2 linked regions of the Desulfobacula toluolica Tol2 genome follow. The protein of the gene in region 1 interacts with the protein of each later gene in a pairwise test. Links are inferred from orthologs where the notes say so. Each region holds a gene or a part of one and is shown on either strand. Other genes may lie near its edges.

Evidence for each region.
Region 2: the proteins of TOL2_RS11845 (region 1) and trkA interact in binary tests that used the Escherichia coli proteins (3 or more experiments, as listed by UniProt). The link is inferred for Desulfobacula toluolica Tol2 from one-to-one orthologs.

Annotation. Positions count from the first base shown.
Region 1 is NC_018645.1:2,564,092-2,571,652, reverse strand. What follows is about bases 2,275-5,051. They hold TOL2_RS11845 (PTS sugar transporter subunit IIA), read right to left. Parts: upstream 4,004-5,051; coding sequence 3,545-4,003; downstream 2,275-3,544. Other genes in these bases: rpoN (RNA polymerase factor sigma-54), read right to left, coding at 4,579-5,051; hpf (ribosome hibernation-promoting factor, HPF/YfiA family), read right to left, coding at 4,012-4,566; rapZ (RNase adapter RapZ), read right to left, coding at 2,607-3,485; TOL2_RS11855 (PTS sugar transporter subunit IIA), read right to left, coding at 2,275-2,610. In the rest of the region: preprotein translocase subunit SecG, read right to left, coding at 66-353; tpiA (triose-phosphate isomerase), read right to left, coding at 360-1,118; gap (type I glyceraldehyde-3-phosphate dehydrogenase), read right to left, coding at 1,140-2,147; more of TOL2_RS11855, read right to left, coding at 2,197-2,274; more of rpoN, read right to left, coding at 5,052-6,021; lptB (LPS export ABC transporter ATP-binding protein), read right to left, coding at 6,024-6,746; TOL2_RS11825 (LptA/OstA family protein), read right to left, coding at 6,746-7,315; LPS export ABC transporter periplasmic protein LptC, read right to left, coding at 7,275-7,561. UniProt on the Escherichia coli protein: Seems to have a role in regulating nitrogen assimilation.
Region 2 is NC_018645.1:2,772,971-2,780,571, reverse strand. Bases 2,969-5,785 are described here. They hold trkA (Trk system potassium transporter TrkA), read right to left. Parts: upstream 5,151-5,785; coding sequence 3,786-5,150; downstream 2,969-3,785. Other genes in these bases: gdhA (NADP-specific glutamate dehydrogenase), read left to right, coding at 5,717-5,785; TOL2_RS12745 (hypothetical protein), read left to right, coding at 5,420-5,707; TOL2_RS12755 (TrkH family potassium uptake protein), read right to left, coding at 2,969-3,786. Outside these bases: TOL2_RS23655 (sensor histidine kinase), read right to left, coding at 1-815; TOL2_RS12760 (vWA domain-containing protein), read right to left, coding at 834-2,189; more of TOL2_RS12755, read right to left, coding at 2,335-2,968; more of gdhA, read left to right, coding at 5,786-7,057; TOL2_RS12735 (sensor histidine kinase), read left to right, coding at 7,254-7,601. UniProt on the Escherichia coli protein: Part of the constitutive potassium transport systems TrkG and TrkH. May regulate the transport activity of TrkG and TrkH systems. Binds to NAD(+) and NADH.

The sequences.
Region 1 (7,561 bases):
CCACACGCCCCTCAAGCGTGCGTGTCTACCAATTCCACCACTTCGGCATTTTTTATCCTAATATTTTATTCGGTCGTCTGTTCAACAGGTACTGTATTTCCCTTCATCACCGATGTCTCTGACTGATGGCCTGATAAATAAGCCAATGTCAGGGATGTTACCATAAAGATAATGGCAACGGCTGTTGTGATCTTAGTCAGGATGGTTGCAGGCCCTCCCGCGCCAAAAAGTGTCTGGCCGGCTCCGCCGCCAAGAGAAACTCCCATTTCCGCACCTTTTCCGCTTTGAAGCAATACAATCAGAATCAACAGGATGCAAACGCTAACATGTAATGTAACTACTAAAGTTGTCATAATTTATTAAATGTCATAATTTATAATGTTAATAAATATGTTTGCATCAAGGCTTGCTCCACCAACAAGAGCTCCGTCTACATCCTCAATACCCATTAACTCTTTTACATTCTCCGGTTTGACTGAACCACCATACACTATACGTGTTTGATCAGCAAAGTCCTTTGAAAATAATTTTTCAAGCAAAGAACGTAGGTACTGGTGAACTTTTTTAACCTGATCGACTGTGGCTGTCTTTCCAGTGCCAATAGCCCATACAGGTTCATAAGCAACAACTAAATCTTTTAGCTCATCAAGACCAAAGCCTTTTAACCCATCTGACACCTGTTTGTCAAGTGTCAAAAATGTTTTTTCTTTATTTCTTTGATTTTCCGATTCTCCAATACATAAAATCGGCTTCAGGCCGACTTCAATGGCAGCTTTAATTTTCTTGCATACCAAGGCATTGGTTTCACCGAAATACTGCCGTCTTTCGGAATGCCCGATTATGACATATTCCGCACCGGCAGCTTTTATCATATCTGCACTGACTTCACCGGTGAAAGCGCCTTGTTTTTCAAAATAAAGGTTTTGTGCCCCGATTTTTACCTTACTGCCTTCAAGGGATGCTGCAACCAGGGGCAGCGAAAGAAAGGTTGGTGCAATCATGACATCAATTTCTTGAACATTCGAACAAAGTTGTGTAAGTATCCTGGCTGTTTCTACAGCTTCCGGACCGGTTTTATACATTTTCCAGTTGCCGGCTATGAAAGGGGTTCTACTCATTATTTTGTGCCTCCGGATCAGTTATAAGGATTTTCCCACCATTACGGCCAGGTCAATCATTCTGTTGGAGTAACCAGCCTCATTATCATACCATGAATAAGTTTTTACCATGTTGCCGTTAATGACATCCGTACAACCGGCATCAACAATTGATGAAAGTGGATTTGAATTAAAATCAATTGAAACCAGGGGGATATTGCAATACCCCAATATGCCTTTAAGATGTTCTTTGGATGCTCTTTCCAAAGCCAGGTTTATATCTTCTTTTCCAAGGCCTGTTTTTTCAGTAATTACAACAAAATCCACCATGGAAACATTGGGGGTTGGTACACGTACAGACAAACCATTGAGCTTGCCGTCAAGTTCCGGAAGAACTAATGATACGGCTTTTGCAGCCCCGGTAGTTGTTGGAATCATTGAAAGGCCGGCAGCCCTTGCCCGTCTTAAATCTTTATGTGGAAAATCAAGAATACGCTGATCACCTGTGTACGAATGAATGGTTGTCATCATGCCTGAGATAATACCAAAGTTTTCAAGCAAAACCTTTGCAACCGGAGCAAGGCAATTGGTTGTACATGACGCATTTGAAATGATGTTATGGGATGCAGGATCATACATGTCATGGTTAACGCCCATCACGATTGTAATGTCAGGATTGCTTGCAGGCGCAGAAATGATAACTTTTTTAGCTCCTCCTACAAAATGTTTGGAAGCACCGTCACGATCTCGGAAAAACCCTGTGCATTCGCAGACAATATCCACATTTGTATCTTTCCATGGAATTTGTCCAGGATCTTTAAAGGACGTAACTTTGGTTGTTTTATTGTCAACAATAATTGAATCTTTGTTTGCATAAACCTTGGTTTTCAAGGCACCATGAACAGAGTCATATTCAAGCAGATGGGCTGTGGTTTTTGTGTCTGTAAGATCATTGACAGCCGTCACCTCCACATCTGGATTATTTAACGCTGCACGAAAGACCATCCTGCCGATTCTGCCAAATCCATTAATTCCTAATTTGATAGTCATTTTTCGTTCTCCTTTAAAATACCTGCTAAAAATATGGATAAGAAAAAAATTATGCCCTTTTTGTTCCCTTTAAAATCTCGCTGGCAAGGGATATGCTTTTTTTCCCATGTTCTATAAGGGATGAGGTTAATTTTTCCATATCCATCTTGGATCTTGATTTGACTGCTTTTAAGAGAATAGGAAGATTGACACCGGAAATGACTTCCACCCGTCCTTCTTCCAGGAAAGCATAACTTAAGTTTGAAGGCGTTCCTCCAAACATATCCGTAAAAATAATAACGCCATTGTCTGTTATGACTTTTGAAATTCCTTTTTTAATTTTTTTTCTTAAGCTATCCGGATCTTCAAGGATATTAATGGAAACGGAAAACAGGTTGTCCTGTTTGCTTCCTAAAATAAATTCAACAGTTTCAACAAGTGAACTTCCTAAATTTGCATGGGTGACTAAAAGTATGCCTGTCATGTTTCCTTTATGTCCCGGTCAATGTCTCTGTGGATCAGACCGGGATTAAGTCTTTTTTTAATTAAATGTTCATAAATACTTCTTGCAATGGCCACGCTTCTATGTCTGCCGCCTGTACATCCAACGGCAATCGTGAGATATGCCTTGTTTTCCATCTTGTATAAAGGAATTAAGTAATCAAGCAGGTTTAAATATTTTTCAAGAAAAATCCGGGTTTCATTTTGTGATAATACAAAATGTTTAACCGCTTCGGACTCTCCATCCTGGCTTTTAAGTTCCTTTATAAAATAGGGATTGGCCAAAAACCTCATGTCCATAACAAGATCGGCATCATTGGGAATCCCATATTTAAATCCAAATGAAATAATATTTATTTTTGTCAGACTGATGGATTTGTCCCCATCATGAATAAGGTCAAGGATTTGAGATTTCAGCTGATGAACATTCAAATGGGTCGTATCAATAATATGATGTGCCGTTTTTTTGATGGGTGCCATCATTCTTTTTTCCAGTTGAATATTGTCCAAAAGACTTTTTTCATTTGTCAGGGGATGTTGCCGCCTGGTTTGGCTGAATCTTTGTAACAGTTTGTTCTCAGCGGCTTCAAGGAATATGATCCGGGGTGTCATACTCAAATGATCCTCAATTGAGGCAATGCCTTGTGCATAATTTGATATGAAATTTTTACTTCTCATATCCATCACAAACGCCAGTCCCTTGATTTCAGGACTCTCTTTTAACGGCAGGTCCAGAAATTTAGGCAAAAGTTCTATGGGCATATTGTCGACACAATAAAACGAAGCATCTTCAAATGCTTGAACAGCCGTTGTTTTTCCGGACCCGGAAAGGCCGGTTATGATATAAAACTTTTGCATTTTACTTGATTATGACCTTCAGGTTGCTTGTTACCTTTAAATTATGTGTGACCCAAAGGTTAAAAGTCTTCATCCTGCTCCATAATGATATTGTAAATCTCATCAACGGATTCTGCGGTTAGCAGTCTTTGTTTAAAATGATCCATTTTTAAAAGTTTGGAAATCTGGGCCAATACTTTAAGATGATCACCGGTAGAGTTTTGTGTTGTCAATAACAGGAAAAAAATATGGACGGGTTTATTGTCAAGGGATTCATATTCAATCCCTTTTGGACTGAGTCCGAAACCGACAATAATTGATCCGACCGAATCAAGTTTTCCATGGGGAATTGCAATGCCGCCACCAATACCAGTGCTGCCTAACTGCTCTCTTTCCATGAGAACAGTGGCAATATCTTTGGCTGATGCATCTGTTGTTTGTGAAACTGCTGAGGCAAGTTCATCAATAGCCCCTTTTTTGTCACTGGCATTAAGGTTTGCAATAATAGAGTTTTTATTAAGAAGCCGGCTGATTCTCATTTAATGAATTATCCTATGGGCTGGATTAATCCCAGCTTACCGTTATTGTGTTTGTATAGAACATTGAGTTGCTCTGTCCTGGCATTGTTGAAAACAAAAAAAGATTGCTTTCCGGAATCTAATTCAATCACTGCGTCCTCAATATCCATGGGTTTAGTATCAACTGTTTCAATAATTATCGTGTCTACCATCTGGTCTGTCATAGGGTTGTCAAATGATTCTGCAGATAAATTCAATTGAGCAGATTCATTTTTAATGCTCTGTTTATTTCTTGACAGATGCTGTTTGACTTTTTCTTTGTGTTTTTTAATTTGGGGTTTTATTTTATCCATCAGTGCATCAATAGAGGAATACATACTTTCGGAATCTTCTTTGGCATGAATTTTTAATTTGTCGCAAGTAAGTGTGATTTCAGCTATATGTCTGATTTTTTCAACAGACAGCACAACATGTGCTTCAGCCGGGCTGTCCAGCATTTTATCAAATTTATCAAGTTTTTTTTGAACATAAGATTTTAAGGCAACAGATGTGTCAATTTTTTTAAAGGTAACGGTTGTTTGCATAAAAAAACCTCCTTAAAGCTGTTTGCGTTTATTAGAAGGAAGTATGTTCAGTACTTTCCTGTATTTAGCGACCGTTCTTCTGGCAATCTGGATATTTGAGCTTTGAAGAATGCTGGCTATTTTTTCATCACTTAAAGTACTTTCAGGGTTTTCGTTTTCTATAAGAAGTCTTATTCTTTCTTTTACACTTGCAGATGCCATGGATTCTCCGCCGGTTCGCTCGATTGAAGAGTTAAAAAAGTATTTTAACTCAAAAAGTCCCTGGGGGGTATAGGCATATTTATTGGTTGTCACCCGACTGATTGTTGATTCATGCATCTCAATATCTTCTGCTATATCTTTTAGAATCAGTGGTTTTAAATATGCAATCCCTTTTTCAAAAAATTCATTTTGAAATTTTAGAATGCTTTCCATTACAAGGTATATTGTTTTTTGACGCTGATGTATGCTTTTTATCAGCCAAGATGCAGACTGCATTTTTTCATTGAGGTAATTTTTTGTATCTTTTGATATTTTATGGCCGTTGGCAATGGCATTTTTATAAAATCTGTTGATTTTAAGCTTGGGAAGCCCATCATCATTCATTACAATTTTAAAACCATCCTCATGCTTATAGACATAGATATCAGGCGTGATATATGCAGGTTCTTCAGTGGAAAATTTTCGACCGGGTTTAGGTTCAAGATATTGAATGATTTTTACGGCTGCCCTGACATCATCAAGGGATATCTTCAATGCTTTGGCAATTTTTTTGCTGTTTCTGTTTTCAAGATTTTTCAGGTGGTTGTTTATGATTTCAGTTATGATGGGATTATCAATACCCAGTTGATGAACTTGAATCAGCAAGGTCTCACGAAGGTTTCTGGCACAAATACCGGGCGGATCAAAGGTCTGAAGTACTGAAAGCAGATCTTCAACAACTTCTATTTCAACACCGGAAGTCTCGGCAATTTCTTCAATATCACTGCAAAGATAGCCGTCCCTGTTCAGGTTCCCGATAATCATATGACCGATTTTTTCTTTTTCTTCACTGAGTCCATGGAGCATTAACTGCCACTGAAGATGGGCTTGCAGTGTCTTTTTTTCAGAAGTAAAAGCTTCATAATTCGGAGCCTCTGTATTTTCCGATTCCGTATAGACTCTTCCTGTAGAATTATATTCATTAATATAATTTTCCCAGTCTGTGTCAGACCTTACTTTTTCTTCAATGGTGACTTCTTTTAAAGGGGCCTCTTTTTCAGAGGAGGGGATTTCATTTTCCAGGGCAGTAATATTATTGTCAGATGGCTCTTCTGTACCGGCCTCTTCAAGAGCAGGGTTTTGTTCCATTTCCTGTTGAATCATCTCGGCAAGCTCAAGGCGCGACAGCTGGAGCAACTTGATAGCCTGCTGAAGTTGAGGCGTCATGACCAGTTGCTGAGTTAAGATTAAACTTTGTTGTAATCCAAGTTCCATAATTATAGTTTAAAATTTTCTCCCAAATAGATTTTTTTAGCTAATTTGCTTGAAATGATTTTATCAGGATTCCCCGATTCAATAACCTTGCCCCGGTTCATAATATATGCATTGTCACAAACTCCCAAGGTCTCTCTTACATTATGATCCGATATTAAAACGCCGATTCCTTTTTTAGTCAACTGATAAATTATTTGCTGGATATCAATGACCGCCAAAGGATCAATCCCTGCAAAAGGTTCATCCAGAAGTATAAACAATGGGTTTGTGGCAAGGACTCTTGAAATTTCAAGCCGCCGTCTTTCTCCTCCTGAAAGGGAACCGGCTTTTTGCCCGGCAAGATTTATAATGCCAAGCTCTTTCATCAGGCCCATGGTTTTTTGTTCAATATCAATGCCGTTTTGGGGCAACACTTCAAGTATGGCAGCAATATTTTGTTTTACCGTCAGCTTTTTAAAAATGCTTGATTCCTGAGGAAGATATCCGATTCCCTTTCTTGCTCTTATATACATTGGATATTGCGTAATATCATCATTATCAATCAAAACTTCACCCTGATCGGGTTTGACCAATCCAACCGACATGTAAAATGTAGTTGTTTTGCCCGCTCCGTTTGGCCCTAAAAGACCTGTTACTTCGCCTTGTTTCACTTTAAGGCTGACATGATCCACAACTTTTTTGCCGTTATAGATTTTTACAAGATTTTTTAATGCAAGTTGTGTCATTATTGTTTTTCAGTGATATTATCTTCAGGATTAAAAAGCGCTTCAACTCTTTTTTTACCGTCACTTTCCACGAGTACTTTATCTTGATTTCTGAAAAGAGTAATCTTTGTTCCGGTAACAAAACTTGAGCCTGTTATTAATTTAGGAGATTTGCCGGTTAGAACCAATATCCCTTCTTTGGTTGTATAGACAGCTTTGTCAGCAAATGCCTTTCGTTCTCCGGCAATGTATTTGACGTTTCCGGTCGAAATGATTTCTTTGATATTGTTTTGAGCATCCTTGTTTTTATTGTCATTCATAAAGTAAATTTGAATGGAATCAGCAAAAACAATAAAATCCGCTCTTGTGACTTTGACGTTACCGATAAATTCAATCATTGAGGTGTCTTTTTGTGCAATCATTTTATCGGATTCAACGCGAATAGGAGCTTCTTTGAAAGTATTTTGCGTTTGGGAGTGGGCAATTTTTATTTGCAATAGCCCTGTAAAGCAAAAAATAAAAAAAGGCACAAAAAAAAGGCATGTTGATTTATTGAATAACAAATTTTTCACTGAAATTTCCTTTAACATGCCCATTTAAAATTATCATATTATTATTGAGTTCCGTTTTCATTGAATCTGCTTCAATAAAGGAATTTTCCTTTTCAAGCCTCACGTGAGTGTTGGAATAGATTATATGTTCTTTTTTGTTATAATGCAACTTATCAGTTCTCAGGACAGAAGTTTCATAGGTTACAACCGCATTATCGGAAAATGTCATGTCATGCGTCTTTGTCTGGAGGATGCCTTCTTGAGATGTCAGGTGAACTTTTTTAT
Region 2 (7,601 bases), 210 kb from region 1 along the record:
AGAGGGGGAAAATCCACCACCAGCCGTGATAAAAGGGTCATTAATTCAAGTTCCACACCGTATACGTCATCATTTTTCTGTTGCTGTGCCCACACCAGAATAAACAGGCGGTTTTCACTGAACCAGGGAATCCAACCGGTTTTTTCAATCCGGTCTTTTTCGAACAAGTTTTTTTTGTCTGTATTGTTTTTATTCAGGGATTTTTCATCTTCCTGCCGAGGCACTTCCCGCAGAGGGGATCTTGACAGGGTCACAAGGTTTTGTCTTGCAGAGGGGCTTTGCTGTTCAGCAGTATTCTTTGATGCAGCAGATACAAGAGGTGTTTTTCCAGAGTAAAGATCGTTATGGACAGGTGCCAGTGGTTTTTCAAAAAAAAACCCGGCCTCATCTTTGGACGGCATATCATTATAATCAAAGGCAAGTCTGCCGGAAAACAGCGCCTCATATCTGTCTATGAACCGCCTCTCCTCCGGGGTTGACCCCATACCAGGAACAGGGTATGCCAGCCCCTTGTCATTTTGCAGCACAAAAAAGTTGCGAACCAGAGGGTTGGAGGCTTCCCAGAATTTGAGCTGCATTGACAGCCGGTCAGGGGCAAGTTGTAGCAGGGACAGTCCCATGTTGTCCTGAACGGCCTGGGCTGTTATATGAATGGTGTCGGCAATGGTTTGCGCCTGACTGGATAATGTGTTCAGAGCCAATCGGTTAAGGCGTTCTTGTTCATGGAACAGCAGTTTGAAGGCCAGGCCGGCCACAATCAAAGTGGGCACTAAAAACAGTGCCCAGAAGAAGAGAATGGTCCGTTTGCTTGTCATGTTAATCCAGTACCATGTTTATTCTTTTTTTAAAAGCTGTTGATTCTTCATTTGAAAGGATTGGGTTCGCAGAACCTTGCGGCTTTTTTTGCTCATTCCTTCGGCTTCTATTTGCCGGGCCTGGTTTTCAATTGCTTTTGCTTCTTCAAGCAGTTCTTCATCCTGGTATCTTGCACCAGCAGCTTTGAGCTTGACTGCAGATTTTTTCAGTTCTGCAACAGCCTCTTTTTTTTGTCCTTTGTCGGAGAACTCAATGGCTTTCTCCTGGGCCATGGCATTGAGGTTACGCTCATACTCCCTAACCACATCAATATTCGCGGATTCAGCCACTTGTTTGGGGTTGTTGCTGAATTTGACCTGGCTGGTGCCTGTGGATTGAGCCTGTTTTTGGGTGAACGGATTTTCATAATATACATCAGCCCTGGCAATAGTTTGTTTTGATCCAGACTTGGATGCCGGCAGTCTCACTTCCACCAGGGCATATTTTTCCTGGCCTCCATAGAGCTGGTTCATGGACAGCTCTATCCGGTTGCCTCTTATCCTGCCTTCCCGACCGATGATGCCCACAGGCGTAATATTATCGGACAGGGTGATAATGACTTTTACATTTTTCGCCACCACATTGAGTACATCTCCCAGCTCCGCTGCAAAGATGGCAGGCAGATCATATTCTGACTCAACAAAATAGGTGTTGCCGTCACTTTTCTGGGAGAGCCGTGCCATGAGATCTTCATTGTAGTCCACTCCAACACCAACAGTGGTGACGGAGATGTTTTCCTTGATCAGGGCAGCTCCCATCCGGCCCAGATCCTCGGGTGTGCTTGGGCCCACATTGGCAAGCCCGTCGGATAAAAGGACAATGCGGTGGACATATTCATTTTCAAGGTTTTTTCGGATTTCCGCAGCTCCCTGGCTGACGCCGCCAAAAAGGGCTGTGCTGCCACCTGTCCTGATTTGTCGGATGGTATGGATGATTTCCTGCACACTGCTTGGATGACGGGCCGGTACAATGGTCTGGATGGTGGTGTCGTATGTCACCAGGGAAAAAATATCCTGCATGCCGAGCCGGTTAAGGGTCTCCAGTGCAGCCGCTTTTGCCTGGTCGATTTTTGTGCCGTTCATGGAGCCGGACCTGTCCAGCACCAGGGCAAGATTCACTGCAGGACGCGAAATGTCTGCCGGTGCAGCCGGGGCATCCAGGCTGACCTTTAAAACAATATTCTGGGGTTCTCCTGCAATAAAAATATCCCGGTCTGTTTTCAAGCGGCAAACCAATTCTGTTTTTTTCAGTGAGCCTGCCCATGCCATGGAACCTATGAGCATAATGGCTACAATAATAATGCATTTGGAATAATTATTGATAATCTGTTTCATGGGTTTCTCCTTGTTTAACGGGTGAATTTTGACACTCAAACTTTGAGTTAAGTTCACCATACCCCCATTGAGTTATTCATTTGTCACGGTGGTGTAAACAAGTTGTAAAAAAAATGTAAAAAAAGATAATTTTGAATTTGTTCGGTTATTTTCTCCAGAACTCGGGAACAAACAGGATGATAACGGTATAAATTTCCAGCCTGCCCAGCAGCATGCACCAGGCAAGCAGCCATTTTCCCATTACCGGCAGGTGGGCAAAATTTTCAGTTGGTCCCACGGTTCCAAAGCCGGGGCCGATATTGCCTATGCAGGCGGCAACCGCACCAAATGCTGTCATCATGTCAATCCCCATGCAGGCAAGAAGTATGCTGGACAAAATAAAAAGACCGATATAAAGAGCTAAAAATCCCATGATGCTTCGAATCACTTCATCCGGGATAACCGTATTATTGATTTTTACATGGCTGATGCTTCGCGGGTGTATAATCTTGAACAATTCCCTGTAACAATATTTAAAACAGGCAATAATCCTGGCGCACTTCATACCGCCGCCGGTTGAGCCTGCAGACGCACCAATAAACATGCAGACAAATAAAAGCACCTGGCTCAATCCCGGGAATTTTTCATAATCCGCTGTTGCAAATCCTGTTGTTGTAATGATGGAGACCACCTGAAAGCTTGAAAACCGAAATGCATCTTTAACGGATGTATAGACGGAGCCGTAGATATCCCAGGTTATTAAAAGGGTTAACAGTAATGTGAGTCCAAGAAAAAACCTGCATTCCGTATCTTCCCAGAAAGCAAGTGTTTTACCCCTGAGCATCTGATAATGAAGAGAAAAATTAATACCTGCCAGCACCATAAATATGACAATGACATAATCAAAAAAAGCACTGTCATAATGGGCAATGGATGCATTTTTAGGAGAAAACCCGCCGGTCGGAAGGGTTGTGAACGCATGGCAGGAAGCCTCGAATAACGACATGCCGCCACCCAGCAGAAAAATAATTTCAATCAAGGTGAAGACTGCATATACGATCCATAAGATTTTTGCAGAGTCACTCAGTCTCGGGGTGAGTTTGTCAGGTACGGGACTTGGGACTTCCGCTTTGTACAATTGAATTCCCCCAACCCCCAGGAACGGGAGTATGGCCAGAGATAGGACAATAATTCCCATGCCGCCAAGCCATTGAATAAAACTTCTCCAGAAAAGAAGGCTTTGAGTTGCCCCTTCAATATTTATCATGACCGATGATCCGGTTGTTGTAAACCCGGAAACCGATTCGAAAAAGGCATCGGTAAAATTTGTAAAGTCAGGGCTAAAATAAAAGGGCAGGGCACCGAAAAGGCCGATGGCAGTCCAGGCCAGGGCAACGGTGGTCATTCCTTCTTTCTGGTTTATATAATCCTCGGTTGCATGGCTTTTTGACAGAAGGATCAGTAAAAGTCCAGCCACCACGGTAATAGCAATAGATCGAAGAAAACCGTTCAAGGCAAGGTCATGATAATACAAACTCACCAGTAACGGGACGATCATGGAAAATCCCAAAAATAAAAGAAGAATACCTATAATTCTTGCGATAAACTGCCAGCGCATCAGAAGAAATCCAGTTTAACAGTCAAAAGTTTTTCAAGTTTTTTTACGGCATGTTTTACGGCAAACATGATGATCCGGTCGCCAGGCTTGACAGAACTGTCTCCCGCCGGAATCATGATTTGTCCTTCCCTGATGATACATACCAGAAGCGCACCTTTGGGAAAGGATATTTTTTTTAAAGGTTTGTTCGTGATATCCGAGGTTTCAAGGGCAATGGCTTCGATAAATTCACCTCGTTCCCCAAAAATGGAAATATCAGACAAAACTTTTCCTTTTCTCACATTCTGCAGGATGGAACTGACAGCTGAAAGTCTCGGGTTGACAACTTTTTCCAGGCCAATGGTGGCAAGCAGGGGAGAATAACTTGATTTTCCGATCCTGGTGATCGTATTTTGAACACCTAAGTTTTTTGCCAGCAGGGAAACAAGTATATTGGTTTCATCATCATCTGTAACAGATACCACTACATCGCTTTGGCCTGCATTTTCTTCAAGAAAGAGTTTCTGGTCAGACCCATCCCCATGCAGAACAACGGTTTTATCCATTTGTTCGGACAGATAATGACACCGGTTAATATCGGATTCAATGATTTTTGTTTTAATATTGTCTTGTTCAAGACGTTTGGCAAGTCGTTCACCGATTCGTCCGCCACCGATAATCAAGGCGTTTTGAATGGGCTGTATTTTTTTTCCAAAAAGCTTGAGTGTTTTTTCAAGCTTTATTGTCTCACAGACAAAATAGACAAGATCGCCGGGTTCTAATTTGTTTCCGCCTCTGGGTACGATAACTTTGTTGCCTCTTATGATGGCTGCAATCAACGGTCTTTCTTCACCAAATTCAGCAGGAAAATCAATCAGTCGGATTCCTGCCATAGGAGAATTTTTGTCCAGTCTGATCCCTATATATTTTACCTGACCGTCAACAAAATCACCAACATCAACAGCGCCGGGTACTTCCATCAGCTTTCTGATGGTATTGACCACCTCAATTTCAGGATTGATCACAGTATCAATATGGGGGGCCTCTTTTTTGAAGCGCTCATGATAGGAATCAAAATCAGCATCCCTGAGCCTTACCAGTTTTTTAGTTGTGGGTGATATCAGGTCGGTTATCAGACAGGCCACAAGGTTTGTTTCATCCTGGTCTGTTACCGCAAGAAGGATATCAGTTTCATTGATACCGGCATCAATGAGAACTTTGGGATTGCTGCCTGATGCTGTTATGACCTGTATATCAAGGTTTTCGGAAAGTCGCCGAACAGCGTCCGGGTTCTTGTCAATGACAATAACCTGCTTGTTTTCAGACGCAAGCCGGCCGGCAATGTTATATCCGACTTCCCCTGCACCAACGATAATAATCTTCAAATTTTATCTCCTGTATCATTCCCAGAAACTTGGCAGCTAACTTACTAAATCAGGAAAAGGGTGTCAATGATATGCAAATATGAAGCATTGCCTCAAGCCAGAAAAGTATGGAAAATTTCCCGGTTATGGAAAATTTCCATACATTAAAAGGGATTGATTGTGATTTGTTTATAGATTAATTGTTTGTAATATTAGAGGTTTTGATGATTTTTTCAGAGTCTGGCATATTAATTGCTATTTTTATGTTAAAGATAAATTAGGGAGGTGTTATGACAGAGAAAAATCAACTGTCAGGTCTTTGCATTAATTGTTCAAATGCAGAAAAATGCAATTATTGCATGAATCACAAAAGACCTGTTATTTTTTGTGAGGAGTTTTCCTGTCTTGATCCGTTGGAGTCAAAAACCGATATTGACAAGGATACTCAAAAGTTTGATTATCCAATAAAACCGGTTTGGAATGGAATTTGCAATTGCAATAAATATTGTAAAAATGGTGAAACCCGTTGTCTGAAAAAAACAGATGACCATGTAATTAATTTTAAAAAAGACAAATAGGAAAAATTCATGAATGCATATACAAAGTCTGTTTTAGCAATGCTTACGGAAAAATATCCCTGGGAAAAAGAATATATTCAATCTGTGGCTGAAGTTTTTAAATCCATTGCACCGGTGCTGGACTCTAATCCGGAGTATCAAAACAACCGGATTCTTGAACAACTGGTCGAACCGGACCGGACAATCAGTTTCAGAGTACCATGGAAAGATGACCAGGGTCGGATTCAGGTCAATACCGGGTATCGTGTCGAGTTTAGCAATGTACTGGGGCCCTATAAGGGGGGCCTTAGATTCCATGCATCCGTTACCCAAAGCATTATCAAATGTCTCGGATTTGAGCAGATTTTTAAAAACGCATTAACAGGTCTTTTATTGGGCGGTGGAAAAGGCGGATCTGATTTTAATCCAAGGGGCAAATCAGATAATGAAATCATGAATTTTTGCCAAAGTTTCATGTTGGAACTTTCACGGCATATTGGTGCATCAACTGATGTCCCGGCCGGTGATATCGGTGTGGGAACACGGGAAATCGGGTATCTTTTCGGCATGTACCGCAGGATAACCAAATCTTTTAAAGGTGTTTTGACAGGCAAAGGCATTACATGGGGCGGCAGTTATTTAAGGCCCGAGGCTACAGGGTATGGCATAGTTTATTTTGCCGAGGAACTGCTGAAAAATGTAGAAGATGATATTGAGGGTAAGACTGTTACGGTTTCCGGTTTTGGAAATGTTGCGTGGGGGGTTGTTAAAAAGGTTAATGAGCTTGGCGGCAAAGTGGTTACTCTTTCCGGACCGGACGGATTTATCCATGATCCCGAGGGTATTACCGGCGAAAAAGTCGATTATATGCTGAAACTGAGGTTGAGCGGAAATGATGTTGTAAAAGATTATGCAGATAAGTTTAACGTGGATTTTTATAAAGATCAGCGGCCCTGGGTAATTCCTTGTGATATTGCATTTCCCTGTGCAACACAAAATGAACTTGATCTTGATGATGCAAAGGCCCTGGTTAAAAACAATGTAAAATGCCTTGTAGAAGGTGCCAACCTGCCCGTGACCCTGGAGGGTATGGAATTTTTGGAAAAATCAGATATCATGTATGCACCTGCAAAGGCATGTAATGCAGGAGGGGTGGCCTGTTCCTGCTTTGAAATGGCACAGAATGCCACTTTTATGAATTGGACGGAAGAGGAAGTTGATAATCGACTTCATCAGGTAATGAAGCATATCCATGACCAGTGTTATGAAACATCCTGCGAATTCAACAAAAAAGGCAATTATATATTTGGTGCAAATGTTGCCGGGTTCCGGCGTGTGGCAGATGCTATTCTTGATCAGGGATTATCCTGATTTTTTATATGAAAGTCTTCAAAAATCCAGACAGTGACTTTCATTTTTTGTTGCGGGCAAATCTGAGCGAAAGACCAGGTCTGCCCGTTGCAGTTATTGACTTTTATCGAATATAGATTATTTTTCACTTAACGTTCCATGCCGGAATTCCCGGTATGGAACCTGTGGAAGCGACATCATAAGTGGGAAAAATTAAATGGAACCCATTGATATTCGGTTCGAAAAACAGCAGCAGCAGATTAAAGAACTCAAACAACGCAATGAAAAATTAGAACAGTTTTATTGTGCTTATAAAAAACGCCACCGTTGTGAGGGAGAAAGAATAAGAGAACTCAATTGTCTGTGCCGGGTTGCCCAGTGTGTGGTGTCGGAAACCGACATGGATGTTGCACTGGATAAAATCGTTTGTATAATCCCCCATGGATGGCAATATTCAAAAGAATCCTGTGCCCGTATCACTTTTAAGGACACTACATATCTTTCCCCGGATTTTTTTGAATCCAGTGTGTTTCAGACTGAAAAAATTTTAATTGAAAACAAGGCT